DNA from 3 places in the uncultured Microbacterium sp. genome. Region 1 is predicted to be linked to each of the others. Evidence: predicted binding sites of a transcription regulator. Region 1 holds the regulator's gene; each other region holds the start of a gene.
The links. The regulator LexA, encoded in region 1, represses DNA repair genes until DNA is damaged. The targets are predictions, from matches to a motif close to TCGAACANNTGTTCGA.

Region 1 (10,037 bases):
GACGCGACCGCCTCCGCCGTGAGGGGAGAGGGCCAGGATCCGTACGGGAGCTGCTCGGTCATGCCTCCACCGTATTCGGCGTGTGCGCATCCTGCAGGCGGCGCGGGCCGACCGCCTCGACCGCCTCGGCGATGTGACCGGGACCGCCTCGCGCCGGCAGTAGGTTCCTCTCTCTACGACCCCTCGGTGCCGGTCCGGGTCGAGGTGCGGGCGGCCGTGTCCGCCAGCTGGCAGACATGCGCCCCGACACCGACCAACTTCTGGACACGCGAAGGCCGGGGCCACCGGCATCCGCGTTCGTGTCCGCCAGCTGGCAGACATGCGCCCCGACACCGACCTGCTTCTGGACACGCGAAGGCCGGGGCCACCGGCATCCGCGTTCATGTCCGCCAGCTGGCAGGCATCCGCGCTCATGTCCGCTAGCTGGCTGGCATAGAGGTCAACGCTGAGGGGTGCGGGGGCGCGGCGGGCGCTTGCCCGTCGCACCGGTGCCCTCCTCGGTCACGGCGTCGGCGTCGACCGGTTCGACCACCTCGGTCACGGCGTCAGGATCGATCACCGCGGTGTCCGCAGTCTGATCGACCCCGTGCGGCGCGAGGACGGCAGTGCCTCCGACTGCTGAGGCCCGAGCGCCGGCGACGACGAGCTCGGCATCGAGCGCCTCGTCAGCGAGGGTGACAGCATCGGCTGCCCCGGCTCCCGCTCCTTCGCCGGGGCGTTTCTGCACAAGCTCCGTCAGCCACCAAACGAGTAGGCCCACCACGAGCACCAGCGTGATGTCGCCCGCGCCGAGCGGGCGCAGCAGCACCAGCCACCCCACCAGAAGCACCGCCAGCACGACCCGCACCAAGACGTGCTGCGCGAACATCCACGACCCGAATCGCCCCGTGTCGACTCCCCGCGCCGCCAGGAACGTGCGGATGCTCTGGTTGACCGCCCCGACGGCTCGCCGCGTCGCCTGCGCGCCCCGCCATCGGCCGCCCACCCAGGCGAGCACCGCGATCACGACCCCGATCACGGCGACGACGACAGCGGTCTGCTGGGCGGCCCCGATGATCTGGTCGTAGATCGCGGTGAGCGCGATGCTCGAGACGCCGAGCTTCGGTGCGGACAGCGCGAGCACGCTCCCGCCGATGACGAATCCGGCGGCCAGTGTGGTTCCACCGATGGCGATCCCCACTCCGGTGCCGAGAAGGGCGGTGCTGCGACGGCGAGCGATCAGGATGCCGGCGAGGAAGAAGGCGAGCGCCACGAAGGGCAGCCAGAACCCGACGGTGACGGCGAGGCCGTACACGACGCTGATCGTCGCGAGCGAGTCGCTCTGGGCGATCACGATGGTGCGATTGATGGTCGGGATCGCGGAGGCGAATCCGACGCCCTGGTCGACGAGGCGCTGCTTGACCGCATCGATGATGGGCCCGAGTTGGAGCCCGATCTGGCCGGTGTCGCTGATGGTCACCGCACCGCCCGACGTCCCTCCGGTCGCCGCCGCGACGAAGCCGCGGTGGCTGGCGGTCAAAGCTCCTTGCCACACGCTGGCGAAGGCATCCGATGCCACCACTCTGGTGACGGTCGTCGTCACCAGGCTGTTGAGCCCCTGCACAGCGGGCTCGCGCAGGAGGTCAACGGCTGCCGAGGCGCGCGGCGGCAGACCGAGACCCTCGATGCCGTCGAAGAGGTCATTCGTGATGCCGGCGAAGTCGACCGACGAGTTGATCGCATCCGTCGTCTGGTCGACGATGAGCGACTGCACCGCGGGATCGTCGACCAGGGGGGCGAAGGTCGCGACGAACGTGGTCTCGTCCACCAGCTGGGTTCGCGCCCATGCGGTGACGACCGAGACCGGAACGAGGACCGTCGCCAGCACGATGCACACGGCGGATAGGAACGCGCGCCACGTTCCGCGGCGCCTGCGCGAGGGCGCGATCGCCACATCTTCGGCGGATGCGCGCAACCGTGCATTCTCCGCTTCGAGGCGGTCCAGGCGGGCGCGAAGCTCGTCGGTATCGCTGGATGAGGAGGCAGAGTCGGCAAGGGTCATTCCACCCTTATAGCCTCGATCGGCGGACGCGGAAAGCCGACGGCGGCGAATTCACCCTGTGCGGATGACCGACGGGGCGATCAGACCGCGCGCAGGACCGCGACGACCTTGCCGAGCACGGTCGCGTCATCGCCGAGGATCGGCTCGAACGCCGAGTTGCGCGGGAGCAGCCAGGTGTGACCGTCGCGCTGACGGAAGGTCTTCACGGTGGCATCGCCGTCGAGCATCGCTGCGACGATGTCGCCGTTGTCCGCCGTGTTCTGCGCGCGGATCACGACCCAGTCACCGTCGCAGATCGCCGCGTCGATCATCGACTCGCCCGACACCTTGAGCATGAACAGCTCGCCCTTGCCGACCAGCTGCCGCGGCAACGGGAAGATCTCCTCGACGTGCTGATCCGCCATGATCGGCACCCCGGCGGCGATGCGGCCGACCAGGGGGACCATCGCGGCGTCGCCGACCATCGGGGCCGAGTCGGCCGGGTTCTCGGTCGACATGCCCGGCAGATCGATGAGCACCTCCATGGCCCGCGTCTTACCCGGGTCGCGACGCAGGTACCCGCTCAGCTCCAGCTGATTCAGCTGATGAGTGACGCTCGACAGCGACTTCAGGTCGACCGCGTCGCCGATCTCGCGCATGCTCGGCGGATAGCCGTGCCGGGCGATCGACCGCTGGATGACCTCAAGGATCGCGAGCTGCTTGTCGCTGAGACTCTTGCGCCGGCGGGTCTGCGGCCTTTCACGCCCGCTGGCGGGCGTCGTCGCCTCGGTCATGATCGTGCTCCTGTCTCTCTCCACCGGCTTCGGTCTGGCATCCGTCTTCGAATGTCGGAGGCTCGTGGTGGGGTGTTGCTATCGAAACCGTATCCGCATCCCATCAAATCCGCCCGCACCTTGCGCGCGTGTCGTGTTCGAGGAATACCCATCCTGTTTCGCTGTTGACAGCATAGCCCATCGAAGATAGCTTCGGAATAGATATCCGTAGGCCCTACGTCCGCCGCGACGTCGAATACGAATCTCTCGTCCACTCAGGAGGAATCATGACCGCGATCGCCATCGGCCGCCCGATGCGGCGCTCCCGTACCCGCACCGTCTCGGCAGCTTCGTCCGCCACCCGGTTGCGTCTGACGGTGCGCGGTCGTCGCCTCCTCGCCCTCCTCGCGGCGATTCCGGCCGTCATCGCTCTGTCGCTCGCGATCCTCGGCGGCGGCGCGGCGCTCGCTTCGCGCGACGCCGGGCTGCCCGCTGACTCATTCCAGACGGTGACCGTCGTCTCCGGCCAGTCGCTGTGGTCGATCGCGGAGAAGGTGGCGCCGAGCGCTGACCCCCGCGACGTCGTCGATGCGATCATGCGGCTCAATGCACTCGACAGCGCGACCGTGTCGACCGGGCAGAAGCTCGCAGTCCCCGGCGAATACGGCGGCTCGCACTGACCGCCGGCACCCGGCGTCGTTCCGCCGCGGCCGTACCATTGGACGGGTGAACGCGCGCCTCGAAGACCTCCCGATCCGTGACGACCTCCGCGGGCTCGTGCCCTACGGTGCTCCGCAGGTCGCACTGCCGGTCGCGCTGAACGTCAACGAGAACACGCATCCGATTCCGCAAGACGTCGCGGACGACATCATGGATGCTGTGGCCCAGGCGCTGCACGGCGTGAACCGCTATCCCGATCGCGAGTTCACCGAGCTGCGCCACGGCTTCGCGAACTACCTGGGCCACGGCCTCAGCCGCGAGAACATCTGGGCGGGCAACGGCTCGAACGAAGTGCTCCAGCACCTGCTGCAGGCCTTCGGCGGCCCGGGCCGCACGGCCTTCGGGTTCGCGCCCACCTATTCGATGTACCCGTTGATCAGCCGCGGAACGGGCGCGCAGTGGTTCGGTGGCACGCGCGGGCACGACTTCACGCTCGACGCGGAGGACGCGGCATCCCAGGTAGCCGATGCCGCCCCCGACGTGGTCTTCCTCTGCGCGCCGAACAACCCGACCGGCACTCCGCTCGGCATCGACGTGATCGAGGCCGTGTACGACGCGACCGACGGCGTCGTGATCGTCGACGAGGCCTACCACGAGTTCGCGCCCCGCGACGAGCCCTCCGCGCTCACACTGCTGCCCGGCCGAGAACGGCTCGTCGTTTCTCGCACGATGAGCAAGGCCTTCGCCTTCGCCGGCGCCCGCGTCGGCTACCTCGCCGCCGATCCTGCCGTGATCGACGCCCTGCGTCTGGTCCGGCTGCCGTACCACCTGAGCGCCCTCACGCAGGCGGCGGCCACCGCGGCGCTCCGCCACGCCCCGACCATGCTCGGGATGGTCGATGAGATCGTCGGTCAGCGCGACCGCATCTCGGCGACCCTCGAAGCGCTCGACTACGAGCCGTACGAGTCGTGGGCCAACTTCGTGCTGTTCGGGGGAGTGAAGGATTCCGCGGCCACCTGGCAGGCCCTCTACGACCGCGGTGTGCTGATCCGCGACGTCGGCATCCCCGGCCACCTCCGGGTCACGGCGGGCACCGAAGACGAGACGTCCGCGTTCTTGGATGCGCTCGCCTCGCTAGACTCGCCCTCATGACGAGCGCCGCCTCATGACCGCCTCGACCGAGCACCGGACGGCCCCGCACCGTACGGCGCAGCTGCGCCGATCGACGAGCGAGTCCACGGTGGAGCTCTCGCTCGACCTCGACGGCACCGGATCGAGCCACATCGACACGACCGTGCCGTTCTTCGACCACATGTTGACGGCGTTCGCGAAGCACTCGCTGACCGATCTCACCGTCCGAGCCTCCGGCGACACCGACATCGACGCCCACCACACCGTCGAGGATGTCGCGATCGTGCTCGGCCAGGCCATCCGCGAAGCCCTGGGCGACAAGTCCGGCATCTCGCGCTACGGCGACGCCCTGGTTCCCCTCGACGAAGCGCTCGCCCAGGCGGTCGTCGACATCAGCGGTCGCCCGTACCTCGTGCACGAGGGCGAGCCCGTCGGCTACGAGCACCACCTGATCGGCGGCCATTTCACGGGCTCTCTGGTGCGGCACAGCTTCGAGGCGATCGCGTTCAACAGCGGCATGACGGTGCACGTACGGGTCCTCTCCGGCCGCGACCCGCACCACATCGCCGAGGCGGAGTACAAGGCGTTCGCGCGCGCGTTCCGCCAGGCCAAGGCGCTCGACCCGCTCGTTTCCGGCATCCCGAGCACGAAGGGTGCCCTGTGAGCCCAGCCGCGGGGCCGGCCGCGACGACAGCGGCGACGGATGCTGTCGCCCGGCCCCTGGTCGCCGTGCTCGACTACGGCTCGGGAAACGTGCACTCCGCGGTCAAGGCGCTCGCCGCTGCGGGCGCGGACGCTCGCCTCACGGCCGACCGTGGCCTGGTCGCCGATGCCGATGGTCTGCTGGTGCCCGGCGTGGGCGCCTTCCGTGCGGTGATGGAGGCGCTGCGCACCAGTCGATCCGACGAGCTGATCGAGCGTCGCCTCGCCGGTGGTCGCCCCGTACTGGGCATCTGCGTGGGCATGCAGGTGCTGTTCGGTCTCGGCGTCGAGCGGGGCGTCGACACCGACGGCATGGGGCAGTGGCCCGGGGTGGTGTCCGAGCTAGATGCGCCGGTTCTGCCGCACATGGGGTGGAACACCGTCCGGGCCGGTCAAGGCTCGCGGCTGTTCCGCGGCATCGAAGACGAGCGCTTCTACTTCGTGCACTCGTACGCGGCGCAGCAGTGGCACCTCGAGGTGCAGCCGCCGTTCCCGCAGCCTGTGCTCACGTGGTGCGACTACGGCGGGCCCTTCCTCGCGGCGGTCGAGAACGGCCCCCTGTCGGCGACGCAGTTCCACCCCGAGAAGTCGGGGGATGCCGGCATCCGACTGCTGTCCAATTGGATCGACGGGCTCGCCGCGGGTACGCTCTGAAACCGTGCTTTGACCTCGTGCCGTGCGCGCGTGAGTGCCTCCGCGCCAGTATGCATGTCACCTGACCCGTGGGGATCCATGAACGATTTCACGTCCACGCCCGAACTGATCCTCCTCCCGGCGGTCGACGTCGCCGGAGGCAGAGCCGTGCGACTCACGCAGGGCGAGGCCGGCTCCGAGACGAACTACGGCGACCCCGTCGATGCGGCGCTGGAGTGGGCGCGTCAGGGCGCGCAGTGGATCCATCTCGTCGATCTCGACGCGGCCTTCGGCCGGGGGAGCAACGCCGGCGTGCTGCGGAAGGTGATCAAGCAGGTCCGCGGCGTGCAGGTCGAGCTGTCCGGCGGCATCCGCGACGACGAGACCCTCGAGGCGGCGCTGGAGAGCGGTGCCTCTCGGATCAACCTCGGCACGGCGGCGCTGGAGAACCCCGAATGGGCGGCCGATGTCATCGGGCGATACGGCGAGGTGATCGCCGTGGGGCTCGACGTGCGCGGCACGACTCTCGCCGCCCGGGGCTGGACGCGGGAGGGCGGCGACCTCTGGCAGGTGCTCGAGCGCCTCGAGGCGTCCAACTGCGCCCGCTACGTCGTGACCGACGTGACCAAGGACGGCACCCTCAAAGGACCGAACCTCGAACTGCTGCGCGAGGTCACCTCGCGCACCCCGAAGCCGGTCGTCGCCTCAGGGGGCATCTCGAACCTCGATGACATCGCGGCCCTGCGCGACCTCGTGCCGCTGGGTGTGGAGGGGGCGATCGTCGGCAAAGCGCTGTATGCCGGCGCGTTCACCCTCGCCGAGGCGCTCGATGTCGCCGGACACTGATCCGAGCGACACACCTCACACGGCCGGCGACCACGGCGCCGGCGACAGCCATGACCACGCGAGTCACTCCGCGGACTCTGCGGGCCTCCCCTGGGAGGGCCGCCGGTTCGAGCCGAACGCGCATGCGGCCGACGACGGCTCCGGCGATCCCGCCCTTCTGAGCGCTCTCGAGATGTTCCAGCGCGGCGAGGGCGGCGCGGCCGCTGTCGTGGACGCCTACCGCGCCGCGCGTCTGCTGATCCCGCTCGTCGCCGAGAAGGGCGATGAGGGCGTCGGCGCGCACGGGCTGAAGGTCGACAAGACGCAGGAGCTGTCGATCGTGACGGTGGCCGCGCCCGACGGGCGCACCGTCCTGCCGGTGTTCACCTCGGTGGCGACGCTGGCGCGATGGGATGCTGCGGCTCGGCCCGTCCCGGCCGACGGCGTCCGCACGGCGCTCGCCGCCTCCGCGGACGACACCGACCTGATCGTGGTGGACCCCGGCTCCGACACCGAGTTCGTGATCCGTCGTCCCGCGGTGTGGGCGATCGCGCAGGGGATCCCCTGGGAGCCCGCGCACACGTCGCCCGAGGTGTTCCTGGGTCTGCAGCACAGCGTCTCCGGTGAGCTCGCCGTGCTCGACCTGGCGGTGGAATCGGGTGACCCGCTGTCGCGCCTGCGCGGACCCGAGCTCGTCGTCCGGCTCGAGCTGATCCACGGTCTGGATCAGGACGAACTCGACGCGGTGCTGTCGCGCCTCGCGAAGCGCTGGGCGTCGGATGACCGCATCGCGGTGCTGGTCGACTCGCTGACGGTCAAGCTCATCCGCGCCTGAGGCACCGAGCGCCGGTGCGGGTCGACGGCACCAGGCAGCTGGCTGGTTAGTTGACCGGACCCGTCCACTTCTCGCCCGGGCCCTTGCCGATCGGGTCGGGAATGGCGGATGCTTCGCGGAACGCGAGCTGCAGCGACCGCAGTCCATCGCGCAGCGACCGGGCATGCATGTCGCTGATCTCGGGTGCACCGGCCGTGATGAGTCCGGCGAGGGCGTTGATGAGCTTGCGCGCCTCGTCGAGGTCGAGCTGGGTGTCCGGATCGTCGGCGAGGCCGAGCTTCACGGCGGCGGCGCTCATCAGGTGGACCGCGGCTGTCGTGATGACCTCGACCGCCGGCACGTCGGCGATGTCGCGGCTCGCAGCGGCGGCGGCGCGTTCCTGCGCCTCCCAGCGGGCCTGCCGATCGGTCTCGGCCGCCAGTCGTCCGGCGGCAAGGTCATCGTCGCTGTCCCGAATCGTGTCCACGTCGCTCTCTCTGCTAGACTATGGCGGGCTCTGGAGCGTTCCGCTTCAGATCGAAAGTGGATCACATCCCACCCGCGCTTGCCGTTCCAGGCTACCGGGTCACCGCACTCCGTTCCCGCGTCTCGTATTCGGGAGCAGTCTGGGTGCAGCAAGCCGGCGTTCGCGTCGTGCCGGGTGGAGTGTTGTTCCCCTTCCGCCCACGACGCACCGCGTGTCGTGGTGGCCGCCACCCGCACGAAGGAGTTCCGCATCAGCGATCCCCGCACCAATGACCGCATCCGCGTCCCCGAGGTACGCCTCGTCGGACCCGCAGGTGAACAGGTCGGCGTCGTCCGCATCGAGGTAGCACTGCGCCTTGCGCAGGAAGCCGACCTCGATCTCGTCGAGGTGGCTCCGAACTCGAAGCCGCCGGTGGTCAAGATCATGGACTACGGGAAGTTCAAGTACGAAGCTGCCCAGAAGGCCAAGGAAGCACGCCGCAACCAGGCGAACACGATCCTCAAAGAGGTCCGTTTCCGTCTGAAGATCGAGGCGCACGACTACACGACCAAGCTCAAGCGCGCCGAAGGCTTCCTGCAGTCGGGCGACAAGGTCAAGGCGATGATCCTGTTCCGTGGTCGCGAGCAGTCGCGTCCCGAGCAGGGTGTGCGACTGCTCCGCAAGTTCGCGGAGGACGTGGCGGAGTTCGGCACCGTCGAGTCCAACCCCACGATCGACGGTCGCAACATGGTCATGGTGATCGCCCCGCACAAGAACAAGTCCGAGGTGAAGACCGAGCAGAACGCCCAGCGCGCTGCGAACAAGGAGGCGAGCCGCCAGGCCGCCCACTCCGGTCCGACCGCCGACGCTCCCACCGCCCAGCCCGCCACGGCAGACGCCGAGTAGGCCCACCCACACACTCCCCGCACTGCGGGAAGCACATCCACGCCCCGCAGGGCGCACATCGCAAAGGAACAAGAGATGCCGAAGCAGAAGACCCACTCGGGTGCCAAGAAGCGCTTCAAGATCACCGGCAGCGGCAAGCTCATGAAGCAGCAGGCCGGCATGCGCCACAACCTGGAGGGCAAGGCGAGCAAGCGCACGCGTCGCCTCAACCAGGACCAGGTGCTGTCCAAGGCTGACACCAAGCAGGCCAAGAAGCTTCTCGGCCGCTGAGCGCGCGCCGAATCACGTTAGGAAACATGGGAAATGGCTAGAGTCAAGCGGGCGGTAAACGCCCACAAGAAGCGTCGTGTCATCCTCGAGCGCGCCTCGGGTTACCGCGGTCAGCGTTCGCGTCTGTACCGCAAGGCGAAGGAGCAGGTCACCCACTCCCTCGTCTACGCGTACCGCGACCGTCGTAAGCGCAAGGGCGACTTCCGCCGTCTGTGGATCCAGCGCATCAACGCTGCGAGCCGCCAGAACGGTCTTACCTACAACCGCTTCATCCAGGGCCTCGGCCTCGCGGGTGTGCAGGTCGACCGCCGGATGCTCGCCGAGCTGGCCGTGCACGAGCCGGCGACGTTCGCCTCGCTCGTCGCGACCGCCAAGGCGGCTCTGCCCGCCGACGTGAACGCAGCCAAGACCGCGTAGCACCGGCATCCTTCGAAAAGGGCGTCCACCTGAGGGTGGTCGCCCTTTTCTCACTCCTCTTCACCCCCGCCACTACACTGAGACCGTGCTCGAGAACCCGCGTTCGCCGCGCGTGCGCGCCGTCGCGAAGCTCACCAAGCGCAGTGCGCGCGAAGAGACCGGGCTCTTCCTCCTGGAGGGCCCGCAGGCTGCACGCGAGGTCCTCACGCACCGCGCAGACACTCTCGTCGAACTGTTCGCCACGCCTGCCGGTCTCGAGCGTCATCCCGACATCCGCGAGCTCGCGCGGGCGGCCGACATCGGGGTGGTCTTCACCACCGATGCCGTGCTCGATGCGATGGCCGACACCGTCACCCCGCAGGGAATCGTCGCGGTCGCACGGCAGAGCCCGACCTCGGTCCGAGATGTCTTCGCGGACCG
Region 2 (10,037 bases), on a different contig from region 1:
CGGCGAAGGTCGCGGCATCCCCTCGCTCTGCGGCGAGCCGTGCGGCCGTCTCTTCGAGCGCTCGGCGCACCTCGAACAGCTCGCGGATGTCGCCCGCGTCGACGTCCGTGACCACGGTGACCCGCGCCGACTGCTGCGCGACCAATCCGTCGGAGGCCAGACGCCCGAGCGCTTCGCGCAACGGCGTGCGGCTCACCCCGAGTCGCGAGGCCTGCTCCACCTCGCCGAGCACGGCTCCTGGGGCGAGGTCACCGGACTGGATCTCGTCGAGGAGGGTCGCGTAGGCACGGTCACTCGCTCGCATGTGGCCTCCTCGCTCCGCTCTAATGTATACACAAAAGCGAATTTGTGCGAGTCGGAGTGCCGATCAGTGCCTGAGCGTATACACGCTCTCGAGTCGGTGAAACCTGCCGCCGGCGCCGGGTGCAGCATCCTCGGCGATCTGCACACCTTCGGAGAAGATCGCGCGCGAGTCGGTCCGACGAACCGCAGATCCCCGAAAAACGAGCCACCCGCGGCGGACCCCCTGCCGTATGAATAGTGTGAGGAGTATTCAGTAATTCGTGAAATCGGCGTAGCGTCGCGCGCATGTCCTCCGTCATCCATACCCGCGGCCTGGTCAAACGCTACGGCCGCACTCGCGCACTCGACGGACTCGACCTCGAGGTCGAGTCCGGGCAGGTGCACGGCTTCCTCGGCCCGAACGGCGCAGGAAAGTCCACCACGATCCGCATCCTCCTGGGGCTTGCGCGGCCGAGCGCCGGCGAGGCATCCGTCTTCGATCTCGATCCATGGCACGACTCGGTCGCCGTGCACCGGCGCATCGCCTCGGTGCCGGGTGATGTCAGCACATGGCCGAACCTCAGCGGGGGCGAGGCGATCGATCTGATCGCGCGGCTTCGGGGGGCTAAGAGCCACGAGAGCGCCTACCGCGCCGAGAAGGAGCGGCTGCTGGAGGCGTTCCAGTTCGACCCCCGCAAGAAGGGCCGCGCGTACTCGAAGGGCAACCGCCAGAAGGTCGCCCTCATCGCCGCCTTCGCCGTGCCCGCCGAGCTCTACGTCCTCGACGAGCCCACGAGCGGGCTCGATCCGCTCATGGAGGTGATGTTCCGTCGCGAGATCGCCCGGGTGCGGGATGCCGGGGCCACCGTCCTGCTGTCCAGCCACATCCTCTCCGAGGTCGAGCAGCTGTGTGATCGGGTGTCGATCATCCGCGCGGGAAAGATCGTCGAGACGGGCACGCTGGCGGAGCTGCGGCACCTCACCCGCACCGAGGTCTCGTTCGTGGCGACGGATGCATCGGCGGCCGCCGGCATCCCCGACGCGCACGACCTCACCGTCGAGGAGGGGCGCGCCAAGTTCACGATCGACAGCGACAACGTGGCTTCCGTGCTCCCCGAGCTTTCCCGCCGGAACGTCGAGGGGCTGCGCATCGAGCCGCCTTCGCTCGAAGAGCTGTTCCTCCGGCACTATGGCGAAGAAGTCTCACGATGAGTGCAGTGCGTACGCTCCTCGGTCAGCGCGTCCGGCGCGACTGGCGGCAGCTGCTGTTGTGGACGATCGGCACGGCCCTGCTCGCCTACCTCGCCTACGTCGGGGTCGCGCAGTCGTACGGCACCGAGCAGGATCGCGCGGCGCTCTTGGCCACGGTCATCGCCAACCCGGTGATCCTGCTCTTCCGGGGCCTGCCCTCGGGCGCAGATCAGGGTGCATTCATGCTGTTCCTGATCTTCCCCTGGCTCGCCTTCCTCGCCGCGCTGATGAGCACTTTCCTCGCGGTGCGCCACACCCGCATGGATGAGGAGCTCGGCCGCACGGAGCTCGTGGCCGCGACACCGGCGGGCCGCATCACCCCCCTCGTCGCGACGATCGTGCACGGGCTCATCGCGAACGCCGTGCTCGCCGGCCTCACCATCCTCGCGCTGCTCGGCACCGGCGCGGGGTCGCAGGGGGCGGTCCTGTCGGGTCTCGCCGTCGGCGCGGTGGGCGTCACGTTCCTCGGAGTGGGCCTGGTGGCCGGGCAGCTCATGCGCACCTCGCGCGGGGCGAACTCGCTCGCGGTGTGGGTCGTTCTCGTGACGTTCCTGTTCAGCGGGATCGGCAACGCCGCCGGCACACCGAGCGCCGATCTGCAGCGCATGGAGAGCTCGTGGCTCACGTGGCTCTCGCCGTTCGGGTGGGGTGAGAACGTCCGGCCGTACGCCGACGACAACCCGTGGCCGATCGTGCTGTGCCTGGTGGCCGGTGCTGTGCTGGTCGCGGTGGCGCTGGCCCTCCAGTCGGTGCGCGACCTCGATCAGAGTTTCATCGCCGAACGGCGCGGCCGCGCCGACGCGACGCGATCCCTCCGCTCGCCGACCGCGCTGGTGTGGCGGCTGACCGCGGGCGCTCTGGTCGGATGGGCGATCGGGGGACTCCTCACGGGAATGCTCTCGACCTCGCTCGCGTCGGTCGTCGACTCGATCAGCGCCGATAATCCGGCCGTCGACCAGATCCTCACCGCGATGGGCGGCAGCACCGACCTGGCGCGAGCGACGGTGTCGATCTTCTTCGTCCTGCTCGGAGTGCTCGCCGCCTGCTGGGCGGTGCAGATCATCAGCCGCGCCCGTCAGGAGGAAGTGGCCGGCACGGCCGAGCCGCTGCTGTCCACACCGATCGGGCGGGTGCGCTGGCTCGGCGACTATCTCATCGTCGGGATCATCGGCATCGTCGTGGTGGTGGCCGCTGCGGCAGCGGGCGCAGCGCTCGGAATCGCGTCGCGGGGCGGCGATTGGGCGCTCATGCAGGACGTGGCTGTCGTCGGCGGCGGACAGGCGGTTGCCGCATCCGTCTTCCTCGTGCTCACGGCCCTCGTCTTCGTGCTCGCGCCGCGGGCGACGATCGCCGTGGGCTGGGGGCTGGTCGCGATCGCGACGATCGTCGGACTCTTCGGTCCGCTCTTCGGCTTCCCGACCTGGCTGGTCGACATCGCCCCGATCGCGGTCACCCCTCAGGTGGTCGCAGGCGGCATCGACCTGCGTGGTCTCGGCTGGCTCGTGGCGATCGCCGTCGCGGGGGCCGCGGCATCCCTCGCCCTCATGCGTCGCCGCGAACTGGCTCCGGCAGGGTAGCCCTTATGACCGACGCGCACCGAGGGATCGAGCCGGCCGAGCAGGCGGCCGCGATGATGACGACGGCCGGGATGCCGCGCATGCCGGCTCGCGCACTCATGGCGCTGATCGCCGCGCCGTCGGGCGGCTACACCGCCGCCGAGCTCGCCGATCGGCTCGGCGTGAGTGCCGCGGCCGTATCGGGCGCGGTGCGGTACCTGCTGACCCTCCAGATGGTGCACCGGATCTCACGGCCGGGCGATCGCCGCGACCGCTACGCGCTCGCGCACGACGTCTGGTACGGCGCGATGACCAGCAATGCTCCGCTGTATGGCCGACTGGCCGACTTCATCGAGCGCATCGGCGACGAGCAGGAGGGGGACGCGGATGCTCGGGCCCGCGCAGCCGATATGGCCGCGTTCTTCCGGTTCATGTCGGCGCGGATGCCGCAGCTCGTCGACGAGTGGGAGGCCCAGCGGGGTCGTTCCTCGACCACTGCCTGACCCGCGATGGCATAGACCTGCCCCGGCGGGGTGTCAGCTGGCGAGTCCGTAGGTGAAGCGCGCTCGTCCGCCGAGTCGCGGAGTTCGAGCGGGGTCCAGCCAAGCCGGCGGATGGAACCATACCCTCGCCTGGATACCCGTTCCTTCGATCCGAATCTCCCAGCCGTCGGAATGGATGCGATGGTGGCAACGGGTGCAGAGCAAGATTCCGTTGTCCAGATCGGTGGGGCCGGCATCTCGCTCCCACCATCTGATGTGATGACCTTCAGTGAATCCCGGCGGGAGCCCGCAGAACGCACACCCACCATCCCGTTCGACGAGCGCGAGCCGCTGTGCGGGCGTGAACAGACGCTTCGCTCGACCCCAGTCGAGTATTTCGCTGTCTCCTCCGAGCACGCAGGCGATGATGTTGCCGGAGGCCGCCATCCGCCGTACGGTACCGGCGCTGACGGGCTGAGCGATACCGTCGATCGTGCCGAAACCGCGCCCCGTCTCGAGATCTTCGAGGTCGATGCGCACGACGACGGTAGTCGTGGCCAGCGGCAGCGAAGTCTCGCCGCAGCCCAGGGCGTGGCGGCAGATGTCGGTGAGCGCGTCCGCCTGGAGCTGTGCAATGGTGCGGGAGTCGATGTCGGAGTCACCCGGGGCACGACGCCTGATCGCGCCGGTCACGAGGCTCTCGATCGCTGCCTTCACTGGAGCGCCACTCTCGGGATCGAACCGCCCCTCGATGACGAGCGCCCCGGTTCGGTCTTCGCGGAACATCAGCCCGCGATGTGTGCGCAGCTCATCCTCGCGTGGTTCGGCTCCGTCGGGGTCGAGATGCGCTTCGGCCCGTAGCAGAACCTTCGCGAGCTGATCGGTGGCGAGTCCTGCCGCCTGTTCGGTCAGCAGCTGCTCCGCGCGGTCGAGCTCCGCAGCGGCGACGCGAGGCCCGATGCGGTCGAGCAGAGACACGATCGCCGCTGCGGCGTGCACGCCGATGCGGCTGGCGGTCAGCGCCTCGGCCACGAAGGGATGGCGAGCCGGGGCGGTCTGACCGGTAAGAGTCATGCGAGGCGCCGTGGCCTCGCCGACGGCGACCAAACGTGCGGCGTCACCTGTGGATGTGCCGACTGTCGCAGCGATGAGGGTGGCGGGGGTGCGGAATCCAGCCCTCTTCGCCAGCCCGTCACCGCCCAATTCCGGCCTCGACTCGCGCGCGATCTCGGCCGCGACCCGCGCGTGGACCGCGTCGAGGTGACGACGGGCAGCACCGAGCGCTTCGTTGACGGCAAGCAGCTTCACGCGCCCCAGAACATCGGCACCCGGCATCTGCTCTGACCCACCCGCCCACGCGGAACGCACACACGCGACCGCTTCTTCGAGGGCGACGAGAGGATCGTTCATACGTCAACTCTATCTCATCACTGCCAAGCAAGTCTAGTATTTCTATTCGATTTTAAGCAGATTTACATTGTTTTTCCGGGACTACCGTTCCAAGGGGTCAATAGTCTCGCTCATCGAATGTCGTAGCTATCTGCTATGGAGGAGGTGCGGGATCACGCCCCAGCCTCACCCAGCTGCGTTTCGAGCGCGTCGATCACGGCACGCTGGCCCTTCACGAGGCGCTCGCGTGCAGCATCCAGTCCCACCCATTCCGCGCGGTCGACCTCGGGGAACGATGCGGTCCGCCCCGATCGCGGGGGCCATTCCAGCTCGAACTCTCCGAAGGTGAATCCGGATGCCTCGAATCCAGCCCCGTCCGCGACGAACACGACGATCCGCTTGCCCGACGCGTAGGTGAAGGTGCCGAGCTCGGCGTACGGCACGTCGGGGGCTCTGACCCCGAGCTCTTCCTGGAACTCGCGGTACGCAGCATCCCACGCCGCCTCTTCAGCCTCGACGTACTCGCCCTTGGGGATCGACCAGGCGCCGGCATCCTTGTTCGTCCAGTACGGGCCGCCCATGTGGGCGATCAGCACTTGGGGTTCGCTCTGGAGCCGGTACAGCAGAATGCCGGCGCTGGTCACGGGCATCCTGGCTCAGACCACGCGCTTCTTCGGCGACGTCTCGTACGTCGCGTCGGCATCGGTGACGGCGACCCCCGCCAGCGCGGTCTCGATCGCGGCCATGGTGCCCTCATCCAGCGTTACGCCCGACGCCTTGACCGAGTCTTCGAGCTGCTCGGGGCGGGATGCGCCGACGAGCGCCGCCGACACGTTCGGGTTCTGCAGAACCCAGGCGATCGCGAGCTGCGGCAGCGTGAGCCCCGCCTCCTGGGCGATCGGCTTGAGCTTCTGCACCGCCGTCAGGACATCGTCGTTGAGGAAGCGCTTGATGAATTCAGCGCCGCTCTTCTCGTCGGTCGCGCGGGATCCCTCTGGCAGCGGCTGACCCGGCAGGTACTTGCCGCTCAGCACACCCTGCGCCATCGGCGACCACACGATCTGAGAGATGCCGAGTTCCTCGCTCGCGGGCACGACCTTGCCCTCGATCACCCGCCACAGTGCGGAGTACTGCGGCTGGTTGGAGATGAGCTGGATGCCGAGCTTCGTGGCGAGCGCGTGACCCTCGCGCAGCTGCTCGGCCGTCCACTCCGAGACGCCGATGTAGAGCACCTTGCCCTGCCGCACGATGTCGGCGAAGGCGTGGAAGGTCTCCTCCAGCGGGGTCTCGTAGTCGAAGCGGTGCGCCTGGTAGAGGTCGACGTAGTCGGTGCCGAGTCTCTTGAGCGATCCGTTGATCGAGTCGAGGATGTGCTTGCGGCTGAGGCCGGTGTCGTTGGGACCCAGGGGCCCGGTCGGCCAGTAGACCTTCGTGAAGATCTCGAGCGATTCGCGGCGCTGACCCTTCAGCGCCTCGCCGAGCACCGACTCCGCGCCGGTGTTGGCGTACGCATCGGCCGTGTCGAATGTGGTGATGCCCAGATCGAGCGCCTTGTGCACCGTCTTGATCGCGGCGTCGTTCTCCACCTGCGAGGCGTGCGTGATCCAGTTGCCGTACGTGATCTCCGAGACCTTGAAACCACTGTTGCCGAGAAAGCGATAGTTGACCATGTACCAACGCTAGCCGTGCCTCGAAACCCGCGGCGCCCCTTGACGGATCAGGGCACGCGGTACCCGGCGGAGCGGAACAGTTCGTACCACTCGGCCCTCGTGAAGGGGATGTCGGAACCGAGCGCCGCGTCGGCTACACGCTGGGGGGTCGTCGTACCGAGCACGACCTGAATGCCGGCGGGATGGCGGGTGATCCATGCCGTGGCGATCGCGATCGCCGGCACGTCGTACTTCGCTGCCAGTCGGTCGATAACCGCGTTCAGCTCGGGGTAGTCATCCGAGCCGAGGAACGTCCCGGTGAAAAAGCCGCTCTGGAAGGGCGACCACGCCTGCACGGTGATGCCGTTCACTCGGCAGTAATCGAGGATGCCGCCGCCGTCGAGCGTCACCGACTGGTCGACACCCGCCATGTTGCCCGCCACGCCCTGCGCGATGATCGGGGCGTGCGTGATCGACAGCTGGAGCTGGTTGGCGATCAGCGCCTGAGATACCGAGGTCTTGAGCACGTCGATCTGCCGGGGCGTGTGGTTCGAGACGCCGAAAGCACGGACCTTGCCGGCCGCCTCGAGCTCGTCGAACGCGCGGGCCACCTCGTCGGGCTCGACGAGCGCGTCAGGCCGATGCAGGAGCAGGATGTCGATGTAGTCGGTCTGCAGGGCACGGAGCGACCCCTCGACCGATCCGATGAGGTGCTCGTACGAGAAGTCGAAGTACGGTCCGCCTTCGCCGACGATGCCGGCCTTGGTCTGGAGCGTGATCTCGTCGCGCTCGGACGCACTCAGCTGCATCGCCTCGGCGAAGCGCGCCTCGCACCCGTGCAGCCTGTCGCCATAGATCGCCGCGTGATCGAAGAAGTCGATGCCCGCGTCACGCGCCGTGCCGATGAGCGTGCGGATCTCATCGTCGGTCTTGTCCGCGATGCGCATCAGACCGAGGACGACGTTAGGAGCCTCGGCCTCGCCGAGCGAGATTCTCTTCATGCGTGCCAGCCTACGGACGATGTCCGATGCTCAGACGGGCATCGCCTCGGCGGCGCGCTCGTCGTCTTCCGTCGTCGCCAGCTGTCCGCACGCACCGTCGATCTCTTTGCCGCGAGTGTCGCGGAGAGTGGTCGGGACGCCGGCGGCGTTCAGGCGCCGGACGAACTCTTCGGTCACGTCGCGCTCGGATGCTGTCCAGATCGAGCCGGGCGTCGGGTTCAACGGGATCGGGTTGACGTGCACCCAGCCACGGCCGCGGGCGTTCAGCTTGTCGGCGAGCAGGTCGGCGCGCCAGCCGTGGTCGTTCATGTCCTTGATCAGGGCGTACTCTATCGAGACCCGGCGGCCGGTGGCGTCGAAGTACGCGCGCGCAGCATCCAGTGCCTCGTCGACCTTCCAGCGCGAGTTGACGGGGATCAGCTCGTCGCGCAGCAGGTCGTCAGGGGCATGCAGCGAGAGGGCGAAGGTCACCGGGATCTGCTCGGCGGCGAGCTTGTGGATCGCCGGCACGAGCCCCACCGTCGAGACGGTGATGCCGCGGGCGCTCATGCCGAGCCCGTGCTGCTTGTCGGTCATCACGCGCACGGCCTGCATCACGCGGGCGTAGTTGGCCAGGGGCTCGCCCATGCCCATGAAGACGATGTTGCTGACGCGTTCCGCGGAGTGATCGTCGCGCTTCTTGCCGCCGAGACCTCCGTCGGCGATAAGACGGTTGGCGCGGACGATCTGATCGACGATCTCGGCCGCCGACATGTTGCGGGTCAGGCCCGCCTGGCCGGTCGCGCAGAACGGGCAGTTCATGCCGCACCCGGCCTGCGACGAGACGCACAGTGTGATGCGACCCGGGTAGCGCATCAGCACGGACTCGACGAGCGCGCCGTCGTGCAGCTTCCAGAGGAACTTGATCGTGTCACCGCGATCGGTCTCGAGGCGGCGGACCTCGGTGAGCAACGGCGGGAGGAGCCCCGCGACCAGCTCTTCCCGCCCCGCGGCCGGTAGGTCTGTCATGTGCGCGGGGTCACTCGTGTAGTGCGTGAAGTAGTGGGTCTCGAGCTGCTTGGCGCGAAAGCCCGGCAGGCCGAGATCCTTGAGGCGCGCAGTGCGCTCGGCGGGGTTCAGATCGGCCAGATGCATCGGCGGCTTCCCCCGCTTGGGGCTCGCGAACTGCAGCAGCGGCCGGCCCTCGGCATCCTTCTTCTGGCTCCACCCCTCCGTCGCGGGGCGCACCTGACGCACCGCGCCGAGGCGCTCGGCGCGCGGCGAGGAAGAGTCAGGGGTCTGGGCCATGCCCTCAAGGGTAGAGGACGCGCCTGCGTGATGTCTGGCCGTGGCTTCCCTTGGGGTAGAGGTCTCGCTGGCTGTCAGACGGCGGTCTTCTCCGTCGCGATCGCCGCGCGCTCCCGCCACGTACGGGCCGAGACGCGGTCGAGGTCGACCTGGTGGTGCATCGCTTCGGCGCGCTCGTAGACGGTGGGATCGCCGTAGCTGGTCAGCACCTTCACCAGCACGGGGAGCAATTCGATCATGAAGAACAGCGCGGCGATCAGCCAGTGCGCCCACAACAGTGACGGCTCGCGCGCCGACAGGCGCTCGAGGGCGCCCATCTGACTGAGGAGTCCGACGGCTTCGGCGTTGCCGCCGGCGACTTCCGCGGCACGGTTGTTGTAGGCGGCCAGCGCGGCGTCGTACTGCTGGCGGGCTGCCGGCAGCTCGTCGTTCGCCTGCTGCGTGTTCTGCGCCGCCGAGGTGGCAGCGGCGTCGGTGCTCGCAGAGTTGGCGGCGGCCAGCGCCGTCTGCGCCTGCTGCAGCTGGACCGCGAGCGCGTCGTACGAACTCTGCGCCTGGGCGAGCTGGGCCTGTGCGGCATCCGAGCTCGCGCCGTCGCCGACGACACCGGTGCAGCCGGGCACGGTGCCCGCGCCCTGACCCGTCAGCTCGCACTGGTACAGCGCACGCGACTGGTCGATGACCTTCTGCTGGTCGGCGAGCTGCTGGGTGAGCTGGTCGACGGTCTGCTGCGCGGAGGCGGATTCCGCCGACGTCGGCGAGGTGCCGGCCACGATTCCGGTCGCCGCCTGGTTCTCGAGCGCCGCGACACGGGCGCTCGCGGCATCCAGCGCCTGCTTCTCGGGCCCGGTGGTGACAGCATCCTGATCGGTCTGCGCCTGCACGACGTTGCTCGAGGTGACTTCGCGCGCGATGTCGTTGTGGAACGCCTGCAGCACGAGCGGTTCGGCGACGACGATGCCGATCAGCGCGGCCATGATGACACGCGGGATCGCGAGCCCGATGAGCTTCCAGACGTTTCGGGTCGAGTGCATCGTCGAGGTGAGGAAGCGGTCGAGGTTGAAGATGATGAGCGCCCACACGAGCGCGATCGGCACGGCGGCCCATGGGGTGATGCGCACGCCGGTCAGCAGCGCGAAG
Region 3 (10,037 bases), on a different contig from region 1:
CAGCATCCGATTCGACCCACACTCCGCGGCCCACGTGCGCCCCCGCGCCGATCTGCACTCCGGGTTCGACATAGGCGCCCGCCTCGATGACGGCGCTCGGGTGCACTTTCGCTCCGTGCGCGATCAGGCCCCGACCGTTGGCGTGCTTGCGGTAACGCAGCATCTCGCCGTGGTCATTCTCGATGTCGACGTAGTTCTTACCCACGATCCCCTCCGGCAGCGCCTGTTCGGCGCAAGTACTGGAATAACGTGCTCCGTGTCAATTTCATTCCCGCGCATCGGTCTCTCGCGGATTGCACGTTGTTCGGTGCCGAGACGTTCACGGATTGGCGCCGGGTTCCGCTGTCTCTCGACGTCGAGACAACTTCGGAGATCTGCGCCATTTCGGGCCTTGACCCGGGGGGATCTGACCGAAGTTCTGCAGATCTCCGACGAAGCGTCAGCCTGCCTTGCGCGCGCGGGCGCCGCTGTCGAAGTGCTCGAGAGTGAGGCCCTCTAGGAGCGTCGCCGGATCAGTGTCGAGCGCGTCGGCGATGCGCAGAAGCGTATGGATGCTCGGCATCGCGCGTCCGCTCTCGTAACTGCGGATGTTCGACGAGTCGATTCCGGCGCGAACCGCCAGCTGATCCTGCGTGACGGTGTACCGGCGTCGTGTCTCGGCGATCTGCCGTCCGATGTGAGCGGCTGCGGCAGAGGGGACTCGGGGCACTCATCAAGGGTCAGCACTACCGGTTCATCGTGCCAGGGCGAGCGTCCCCGGGTACAAGTACACTTGGGCTCCATCCGATCGTGAGGGGAGCTGCAAGTGACCGACGAGCAACTGGTCAAGTCGCGGCAGCGGGTCGCCGATCACGGCGAGGTCTTCACGCCGCGATGGCTCGTCGAGGACATGCTCGACCTCGTCGCTTCCGAGACCGAGCGCATCGACTCCCGCTTCCTCGAGCCGGCGTGCGGATCGGGCAATTTCCTCGTGCCGATCCTCGAGCGGAAGCTCACCGCGGTCGAGCAGCGTCACGGCCGCAGCGAGTTCGAGAAGCGGCACTACGCACTGTTCGCGCTGATGTGCGTCTACGGCATCGAACTGCTGGACGACAACGTGATCGAGTGCAGAGAAAACCTTGCGGGTACTTTCGCCCGGTATCTAAGAGTGGATCCTGCCGACGAGTGGTCCCGTGCCGCATCATCGGTGCTCGGCACCAACATCGTGCAGGGCGACGCGCTCGCGATGACGACCGCGTCGGGTGAGCCCATCACCTTCGCGGAATGGGGCTACCTCGGGCGCGGCAAGTTCCAGCGCCGCGACTTCCGCTATGACAGCCTCACGCAGCGCGCCTCCGCATCGGAGGGTCTCTTCGCGCATTTCGAAGAGCACGAGATCTTCACACCAGTGCGGACATACCCACCGATGACCGTGCAGGACCTCGCATGATGACGGACAAAGCCGGGTTCGCACTTCGGAGTCACAACCCGGACGTCCTCACCTGCATCGCGAACCTCTCGAACGACGAGGTGTTCACCCCTCCCGAATTCGCGAATCAGATGCTGGACACCCTGGAGGTCGCTTGGGCGGAAGCGAACGACGGAGCCAGCATCTGGGCCGATCCGTCAGTCACGTTCCTCGATCCCTTCACGAAATCGGGAGTCTTCCTGCGCGAGATCGTGTCGCGGCTCACGCTAGGGCTGGCATCCGAGATGCCCGATTTGCAGACTCGGGTCGATCACATCCTGTCGAGGCAGGTTTACGGCATCGGCATCACGCAGCTCACGTCGCTGCTGGCACGGCGAAGCGTCTACTGCTCCAAGGACGCGACGGGCGAGCACTCGATCGCGAAGTCCTTCGACCGCGACTGGGGCAACATCTGGTTCGAGCGCACCGAACACACGTGGGCGGGCGAGAAGTGCGTCTACTGCGGCGCCGGCAAGGCGGGCTATTCGCGCAGCGACGATCTCGAGACGCACGCGTATGCCTTCATCCACACGACCGACATCAAGGCGCGACTCGCGCGCATGTTTGGAGCCGACGTGCAGTTCGACGTCATCATCGGAAATCCCCCATACCAGCTGGCCGATGGCGGGTTTGGCATCAGCGCGGCCCCGATCTACCAACATTTCATAGATCAGGCGAAGGCATTGGAGCCCCGATTTCTGAGCGTCGTTACTCCGTCCCGCTGGATGACTGGCGGCAAGGGGCTCGATGACTTCCGAGAGCGGATGCTTGCGGATGGCCGGATACGAATACTCGTCGACTACCCGGACTCTAACGACGTCTTTCCTGGAACACAGATAAAGGGCGGTGTGTCGTTTTGGCTTTGGGATAGAGACCACCCCGGTCTCGTCGACGTCGAGACACACAATCCGGGACAACCTGTGTCGCGATCAGTACGCCCGCTTAGAGAACCCGGAGCTGAGGTCTTTATCAGGTACAACCTCGGGGTCTCAATTCTGCACAAGGTGATCGCGGCCGAGTCCGGCCGAGCGGGAAGAGATGTCCGGTTCACGCTCCCGCCTGGCTCACAGTTGAAGGCACTCGTGAGTTCGAGGCGCCCTTTCGGATTCGACACCACATTTAAGGGACACCCTGTCGAGACCCACGGAGACCTAACGCTCCACCGCAATGGCGGCAAAAGCTTCGTTGCGCGGACCGAGGTGACGTCTAACCGTCCCGCGATCGATGCGTGGAAGGTCTTCATCCCTCGGGCGGGGAGCGGCAGCGATTCCTTCCCGCACCCCGTCTTGTCGAGGCCGTTCATCGGTCGGCCTGGCGAGGTCTCGTCTGAGACATATATCTTCATCGGGCCATTCGCGAATCAGGTCGAAACCGAGAATGCAATTTCTTACCTGACTACTCGACTTTTGCGCTTCCTTGTCCTCCTACACAAGCCATCTCAGTCAACAACCCGGGAGCAGTACACATTCGTGCCTCTACAGGACTTTTCCCGACCATGGACGGACTCTGATCTCTACGCGAAGTACGGCATCACTGAGGACGAGATCGCCTTCATCGAGACCATGGTGCGTCCGATGGAGTTCGGCGTTGGCTAAGCCCATCGAGGAGCTCCTTCCGGAAAGGCCCCACTCACGTCTCCGGATCTATGCGTACTCAATCGATGACGCGGCTCACGCGGGGCTTCTCAAGGTGGGGCACACGACGCAGGACGTCAAGACGCGCGTCGCGCAGCAGCTCAAGACTGCCGCCATCGAGAACTACGAGATCGTGCTCGATGAGCCGGCTGACCGTCAGGACGGTACGGTGTTCCGTGACTTCGAGGTGCGCGCGCGATTGAAACAGAAGGGTTTTGCCAACCCGACGCTCGAGTGGATGGAATGCGGAGCGGAAGACGTTCGGACGGCCATCGCAGAGCTTCGCACGGGGCAGACCTATACCGGAACGCATCACGCGACGTTCACAGCGCGGGCAGAGCAGCGGGCGGCCGTGGATAAGACCTACGGCTACTTCGAAGACCGATGGCACAAGGACTCCGACTCCGTGCCCGAGTTCCTCTGGAACGCGAAGATGAGGTTCGGCAAGACGTTCACCGCCTATCAGCTCGCGAAGAAGCTCGACGCGAAGCGCGTGCTCGTCGTCACGTTCAAGCCCGCCGTCGAAGACTCCTGGCGCACCGACCTCGAGAGTCATGTCGATTTCGACGGATGGCAATACCTCTCGCGAGCCACGGGCGGGGATCCGGCATCTATCGATCCCGAGCATCCGCTCGTCTATTTCGGGTCGTTCCAAGACCTCATGGGCCGGGATGCCGCCGGTAACTTCAAGGCGAAGCACAAGTGGCTCACCGCGGTGATGTGGGACCTCGTGATCTTCGATGAGTACCACTTCGGCGCATGGCGCGATGCCGCCAAAGAACTCTTCGAGGGTGAAGACGACGCCGTTCGCAAGAAGGGGGAGGCGCTCGAGTTCTCGCCGGCGGAGGAGACGTTCGCCGAAGAACTGGAGGTCAACGGACTCGACGAAGACGACTTCGTGCCGATCAAGGCTCGCGCGTACCTGTACCTCTCGGGCACCCCCTTCAAAGTGCTGCGCGAGGGTCGCTTCATCGAAGAGCAGATCTTCAACTGGACCTACACCGATGAACAGCGGGCGAAGGCGGACTTCGCGGCCCGGCATCCGGACGATCCGAATCCGTACGCGTCGCTGCCCGAGATGCGTCTGCTCACCTACCAGATGCCCGACGAGCTCATCGCGATCGCGAGCCAGGGCGAGTTCGATGAATTCGACCTCAACGCGTTCTTCGAGGCGAAAGGCAGTGGCGTCGCCGCAGAGTTCCTGCATAAGGACGACGTGCAGAAGTGGCTCGACATCATCCGGGGCTCGTATCTGCCGACTCAGGTCGATGCATTGAAGGCAGGCACGAAGCCGCCGTTCCCCTATTCCGACACGCGACTGCTGCCCTACCTGCAGCACTCGCTATGGATGCTGCCTCGCACTGCGTCATGTGCGGCCATGGCCAACCTGCTGGCCGAGCCTCAGAACGTCTTCTGGCACGACTACACGATCGTGAACGTCTCGGCGCCAGGTGTGGGGGTGGGGTTGGATGCGCTGCCGCCCGTGCGCACGGCGATCGGCAGCGGCTTCGACACGAAGACCATCACGCTGACCGTTGGCAAGCTCACGACCGGTGTCACCGTGCCGCAATGGTCGTCGATCCTCATGCTGCGCAATCTGCAGGCGCCGGAGACATATTTTCAGGCGGCGTTCCGCGTGCAGTCGCCCTGGACGATCCGCAACCCGAACGGAGACGACCCGAACGAGGAGGCGATCCTCAAACCGGTGTGCTTCGTGTTCGATTTCGCGCCCACTCGCGCGCTGCGCCAACTCAGCGAGTACGGCCGCGGGTTGTCACCCGAGAACCCGAATCCTGAGCGAGCAGTCGAGGAACTGGTGAACTTCCTGCCGGTCCTCGCGTACGACGGGTCGAACATGACGCAGGTGGATGCCGGCGGGATTCTCGATATCGCAATGGCGGGTACGTCGGCGACGCTGCTCGCGCGCAAGTGGGAGTCGGCGATTCTCGTCAACGTCGACAATCTGACCCTCAAGAAGATCATGGGCTCGCAGGCAGCGTTGGACGCGGTGATGAACATCGAGGGCTTCCGCGCGCTCGGTGCGAGCATCTTCGAGACCGTTGTCAACAAGAGCGAGTCCGTGGGCAAGACGAAGAAGGACAAGGGCGATGACATCACCCCGGCGGAGAAGAAGACGCTGACGGCCGAGGAGAAGGAGTACAAGTCCAAGCGGAAGCAGATCCAGGAGAAGCTCATCAAGTTCGCGACGCGCATTCCCGCGTTCATGTATCTGACGGACTTCCGTGAGAACACCCTTTATGACGTCATCACCAAGATCGAGCCCGACCTGTTCAGAGCCGTCACCGGGCTGACGGTCGAGGATTTCAACCTTCTCGTCTCACTCGGCGTCTTCAACGCGGGGCATATGAACCAAGCCGTGTTCGCGTTCCGGCGGTACGAGGATGCCTCGCTGGCGTATACCGGTATCGACTCGCACGAGGGACTGCGGCACTACGGGCTCTGGGACACGGTCGTTGCCATCGAGGTGTGAAGCCCGATTCGCGAAGGTCAGAACGGTGGCGGATCACCATCGGGCGCGGGTTCATCGGGCACCGGTCCAGGTATCGGCACCGGCACCGATTCCGGTCCGGGAATGAATCGCAGGGTCGACGGAACCTCGTCGACGTACACCCGACCCGTCGGGCTGGTCCATTGCAGACGTCCACCGTCCAGCTGCTCCACCTGCCACGGGGACGAGTGCTTCAGAACGTGATGTCGACGGCAGAGGTTCGCGAGATTCTCGGCGAAGGTCGGGCCACCGAGCGCCGCGTCGACGGTGTGATCCGCGTCGCACCGCCATGGCTTCATCGTGCAGCCGGGATACCGGCACCGCTCGTCCCGCACGTTCAGGAATCGGCGCAACTCAGCAGACGGGGTGTAGCGGTCAACGCCGATCGGGGCTCCGGTCGGTACGTCGATGACCACGCGGTTCCACCCGGGCGCGGCTGCCATCAGCTGACGAACCAGATCTGCATCGACAGGACCGTAGCCCGTCAGCAGTGCCGGCTCTTCGTCGACGCCAGCAGCGGTCGTCACCGGGATCGTGACGTGCACTTCGCCACGGATGCCGGTCATCGCGTCGCCGGCGGCGTCGAAATGACCCATCGGAGTCGAGGTGAGCAGTATGTCTGCCAGGACGTCGGCGCGGATCTCGCCGAGCGTGCGGCCCAGATCATCCGATTCGGCGGCGGCCGCAGCATCCTCGCCCGCATCGCCCGCCTGGCCCGCCTGGCCCGCATCGTCGGCGACGGCCGCGACGGCGGCCGCGCGTTCAGCTGCCCGCGCGTCGCGCTCGTGCTTCTCCGCGTCGGCGACGGTGTGCGAGAACTGCGACACACGATCCATGATCGCGTGGGCCAACGGTGCAGGGAGATCCGCGAGCAGGCGCGCCATGCCGTCATCGAGGTCGACGACCCGCACGTCGCGACCGCGCAGGGCGGCCTTGCAGCGCGCGGCTGCTGCCTCGGGATCGATGCGAGCGGCGATGACCCGGACGATCTCCCGCATGCGGCCGGCTGTCTCGACCTCCGCGACCGCGACCGCGAGTCCCTCGTATTCGCGTCGCGCTTCCTCGTCGACGAGGATGACGCCCTCGTCGACGATCGTCGTCGCGTGCTGCCGGTCGATGCGCCCCTCACTCCACGCAGCGAAAGTCGCGGGGAATCGGGTCACGAGCGTGTGGGCATCGTCGATCCGGCGCTGCACCGTGCGGTCGTCGACGCGCATCGCTGCGCCGAGCTCGGCGGACACTTCGCGGAGGGGAAGATCGTTCCCGAACTTGACCCCCTTGCTGCGTCGCTCGCAGGTGCGCGCCTCGACGAGATCGACAGCGCGCGCGAGCAACTCCGCTTCATGCGCCTGAGCCGCGGCGACAGCTGCCTTGGCGCGCTGGACCTCGTCGACCAGAGCGTCGAGCTCTCGCCACACGCCTCGCAGCGCGTCGCCGGTGTCGGATTCGTGCCCCACGAACGTCCTCATCTTTCACGGTGTCGCCACGGTGAGTGGCGACACAGGATGCTGCGCGATAGTGGGCACGATGCGCGACTTCCGTCTAAATATAGCATACATAGACGACGCTGTGTGACGTCTATGCAAAGGAAAATAGAATAAATGTCTAAACCGACTGCGAAGTGCTGTTCAACTACCGAGGGTCACCGCTGGCACGACGGGCACCAGAAGACGTTGCGCCCGCTGATCGCACTCGCTCCGAGCGACCCCGCGCGGATCGATGTGCCGCACCGCCGGCACGGGCGGCCCTCGCGGCCGTATACCCACGTGGAGCGCCCCGCCCGAGCATCCCCGGTGAAGGTTCGACCCTGGCGATCGCGGTTGGCGACGATCGTGCGCGCCCCGAGATCGATGATGGCCGCGGCATCGGTCTGGATCGCAGGGCGGTGGGGAAGGATGCCTCGCAGGAACAGGATCTCGTTGGCGTACTCGTTGCCGAACCCGGCCACGTTGCGTTGGTCGAGCAGCGCCACATGGACCGGCCGCGCATCCGCGCCCAACCTCCGCGCGGCCTCCGCCGGATCCCAGGCGGGGCCGAGTGGATCGGGCCCTAGGTGTCCGACGATCCGTTCCTCGTCGCTCGTGGGCAGCACCTCGACCATCGCGAGATCGAAACCGACCGTGTCGTGCGCGCCGGTCCCGACGATCGCGCGGGCCCGGAAGGCCGGCGCCCGCCAGCGCCCGCCCCGCGCGTACACGTGCCACGCGCCCTCCATCTTCAGATGGGAGTGCAATGTCCAGTCGCCGATCCGCTCGAGCAGATGCTTGCCGCGCGGCACGACCTCGCGCACCGTCTCGCCGCGCAGGTCTGCGGTGGCGCTGCCCGGCACCCGGATGTCGAAGCGCACGACTTCGCGACCCGCGAGTGCCTCGTTCAGGCGCTGGGCAGTGCGCCAGACGGTGTCGCCCTCAGGCACGGCTCGCGGCGTCCGTGACGTCGGTGGCACTCGCCGAGGTCTTGGTCGCGGTTCGCGCAGCCCCGCGCCGCAGGGTCAGCCCGCGCGGGGATTCGACGAAGCCGGCATCGCGCAGCATCCGTCCGATCGCCGTCTCGTAGACGAACACCCCGTTCACCTGCTCGATCGTGAGGGTGTCGAGCCCGCGCACGCGCGCGGTAGCGGCGAGATCGCGCGTCGCGGCGGCGAGCACCGTCTCGGTATCGGTGAACGCGAGCGCGGACTTGCCGCCGCGCTCGAGGTAGAGCGCGAGGGCTCCGTCGACGAGCACGACCAGACCGCCGGCCTTGCGCCCCGGTCGGTGCCCGACGTCCTCGAGCGCCGGCACGCCAGCGCGGCTCCGTACGGGTTGGCCGGGTCGGTCGCGGCGAGCGTGACGGTGCGCAGCGGTGCGGGATCGGGCAGGCCGGCGAACTCGCGCAACCGGTCGACGGTTTGGGATGCCGCGAACTGCGCTGCCCCCAGCTTCTCGATGACGTATCCGCGGCGGCAGTGCCCGGCCTGCTCAAACCCGGCCAGCACGCGGTACGCCTGGGCGAATCCGCCCGGCACGCCCTCGGACTGCACCGAGCCGCGCGTGATCACGCCGTAGCGGTCGAGCAGGAGGCTGGCCGACGCCGCCGCTCGCACGGTCGCGTCGGGCTCGGGCGCCGGCAGCAGCGACCACCGACCGCCGAGCGCCGGCGGGCGCGGCGGAGCGGCCGGTCGGGCGAGCGTGGTTCCTCGATACATCCGCGCTCGCGGCGCCTTCCGGGCCACGCGGTGGGTCTGGGCGCCTCCACCGAGCAGCGTTCGGATGGGGGCGAACGTGTCGTTGGTGACGCGACCCGACCAGGTGAGGCTCCACAGGGCCTCGATCACCGACTGCTCGTTGTCCGCCTCGGTCAGCGCGCGCAGCTGGCTCGCGAAGTAGGCGCCGCCGCCGGCGAGGGCCTCCAGCACTCGTGCCTCGAGCGACGCGGGCACGATCTCGTCATCCGGAGCGGGCAGGGTGAGGGATGCTGCATCCGACGGGTGCAGAGCGATCCACCCGTCACGACCCGGCAGCGACCCATGGCCCGACCACACCACTTCGCCCGTGGCGGTGAGCTCGTCGAGCATGGCGGGGGAGTAGTCGGCGACGCGCGCGGGGAGGATCAGCGATTCCCAGGCGCTCGCGGGGATCGCGACACCAGCCAGCTGTTCGACGACCGCCGCCACCCCGTCGATGCCCTCCAGCGGCCGCGTCACGTGCTGCCACACGGGCAGGAAGCGGGCGAACGCCTCGGGCGGGACGGGCTCGACGCTTCCGCGGATGGCCGCGAGCGACCGCATCCGCAATCGGCGGAGTACCTCGGTGTCGCACCACTCCGCGTCCTGCCCCGAGCTCGCGGAGCCTGTCGAGGCGCCGGCCGACGGGTCGGGCAGGAAGAACCCGCTCGTCACCCGGCCGGCGCCCTCGAGCCGCTGCAGGGTGTGGCGCGCGACCGCGACGCCGACGCCGAACCGCGCGGCGAAAGCGTCGGCGGTGAACGGTCCGTGCGTGCGCGCGAAGCGCGCCACCAGATCGCCGAGCGGATCGGGGTAGGGCTCGAGGAACGCGTTCGGAATGCCGACCGGCAGCGCCGCACCGAGCGCATCACGCAGTCGCCCCGCGTCTTCGATCGCGGCGACGCGCGCAACCCCGGCGATCGTCACCGGGATCGCGCGGCGGGCATCGATGAGGGCGGCGAGATGGGCGGATGCGGCGGCCGGGTCCGGGTCAGCGACCGGGTGGTCGTCGTCCTCCAGGCGGGCAGCGACCTCGGCCGCGTCCAGCGGACCGAGCACCCGCAGCAGATCGGCGACGCCCTCGACGCCACGCGCCCGGCGCTCGGGGTCGAGCCGCTGCGCCTCGCGCTCGAACTGGGCGATGATCTCGGGGTCGAGCAGCTCGCGCATCTCGACTTTGCCGAGCAGCTCGGACAGAAGCGACGGGTCGACCGACAGCGCGGCAGCCCGGCGCTCGGCGAG

Region 2: the regulator LexA is predicted to act here: its motif matches at 5,016-5,031, upstream of ACFE6Z_RS08540 (DUF222 domain-containing protein).
Region 3: the regulator LexA is predicted to act here: its motif matches at 7,184-7,199, upstream of ACFE6Z_RS15315 (DUF222 domain-containing protein).

Annotation. Positions count from the first base shown of each region.
Region 1 is NZ_CAXTJR010000002.1:355,966-366,002, forward strand. It holds gene ACFE6Z_RS06860 (prolyl oligopeptidase family serine peptidase) at 1-62, opposite strand, end outside; gene ACFE6Z_RS06865 (hypothetical protein) at 440-2,041, opposite strand; gene lexA (transcriptional repressor LexA) at 2,122-2,814, opposite strand; gene ACFE6Z_RS06875 (LysM peptidoglycan-binding domain-containing protein) at 3,081-3,473, shown strand; gene ACFE6Z_RS06880 (histidinol-phosphate transaminase) at 3,520-4,605, shown strand; gene hisB (imidazoleglycerol-phosphate dehydratase HisB) at 4,619-5,248, shown strand; gene hisH (imidazole glycerol phosphate synthase subunit HisH) at 5,245-5,940, shown strand; gene priA (bifunctional 1-(5-phosphoribosyl)-5-((5-phosphoribosylamino)methylideneamino)imidazole-4-carboxamide isomerase/phosphoribosylanthranilate isomerase PriA) at 6,019-6,765, shown strand; gene ACFE6Z_RS06900 (SseB family protein) at 6,749-7,579, shown strand; gene ACFE6Z_RS06905 (DUF1844 domain-containing protein) at 7,626-8,000, opposite strand; gene infC (translation initiation factor IF-3) at 8,265-8,930, shown strand; gene rpmI (50S ribosomal protein L35) at 9,006-9,200, shown strand; gene rplT (50S ribosomal protein L20) at 9,234-9,617, shown strand; gene ACFE6Z_RS06925 (TrmH family RNA methyltransferase) at 9,703-10,037, shown strand, end outside.
Region 2 is NZ_CAXTJR010000003.1:311,523-321,559, forward strand. It holds gene ACFE6Z_RS08520 (GntR family transcriptional regulator) at 1-304, opposite strand, end outside; gene ACFE6Z_RS08525 (ATP-binding cassette domain-containing protein) at 589-1,494, shown strand; gene ACFE6Z_RS08530 (ABC transporter permease) at 1,491-3,110, shown strand; gene ACFE6Z_RS08535 (GbsR/MarR family transcriptional regulator) at 3,116-3,592, shown strand; gene ACFE6Z_RS08540 (DUF222 domain-containing protein) at 3,626-4,981, opposite strand; gene ACFE6Z_RS08545 (NUDIX domain-containing protein) at 5,134-5,610, opposite strand; gene ACFE6Z_RS08550 (aldo/keto reductase family protein) at 5,617-6,630, opposite strand; gene ACFE6Z_RS08555 (aldo/keto reductase family oxidoreductase) at 6,678-7,610, opposite strand; gene rlmN (23S rRNA (adenine(2503)-C(2))-methyltransferase RlmN) at 7,641-8,897, opposite strand; gene ACFE6Z_RS08565 (DUF4407 domain-containing protein) at 8,972-10,037, opposite strand, start outside.
Region 3 is NZ_CAXTJR010000013.1:26,230-36,266, reverse strand. It holds gene ACFE6Z_RS15340 (transferase) at 1-205, opposite strand, end outside; gene ACFE6Z_RS15335 (helix-turn-helix domain-containing protein) at 440-709, opposite strand; gene ACFE6Z_RS15330 (N-6 DNA methylase) at 806-1,429, shown strand; gene ACFE6Z_RS15325 (Eco57I restriction-modification methylase domain-containing protein) at 1,429-3,042, shown strand; gene ACFE6Z_RS15320 (DEAD/DEAH box helicase family protein) at 3,137-5,572, shown strand; gene ACFE6Z_RS15315 (DUF222 domain-containing protein) at 5,590-7,047, opposite strand; gene ACFE6Z_RS15310 (DNA-formamidopyrimidine glycosylase family protein) at 7,233-8,006, opposite strand; gene ACFE6Z_RS15305 (hypothetical protein) at 7,999-8,196, opposite strand; gene ACFE6Z_RS15300 (ATP-dependent helicase) at 8,160-10,037, opposite strand, start outside.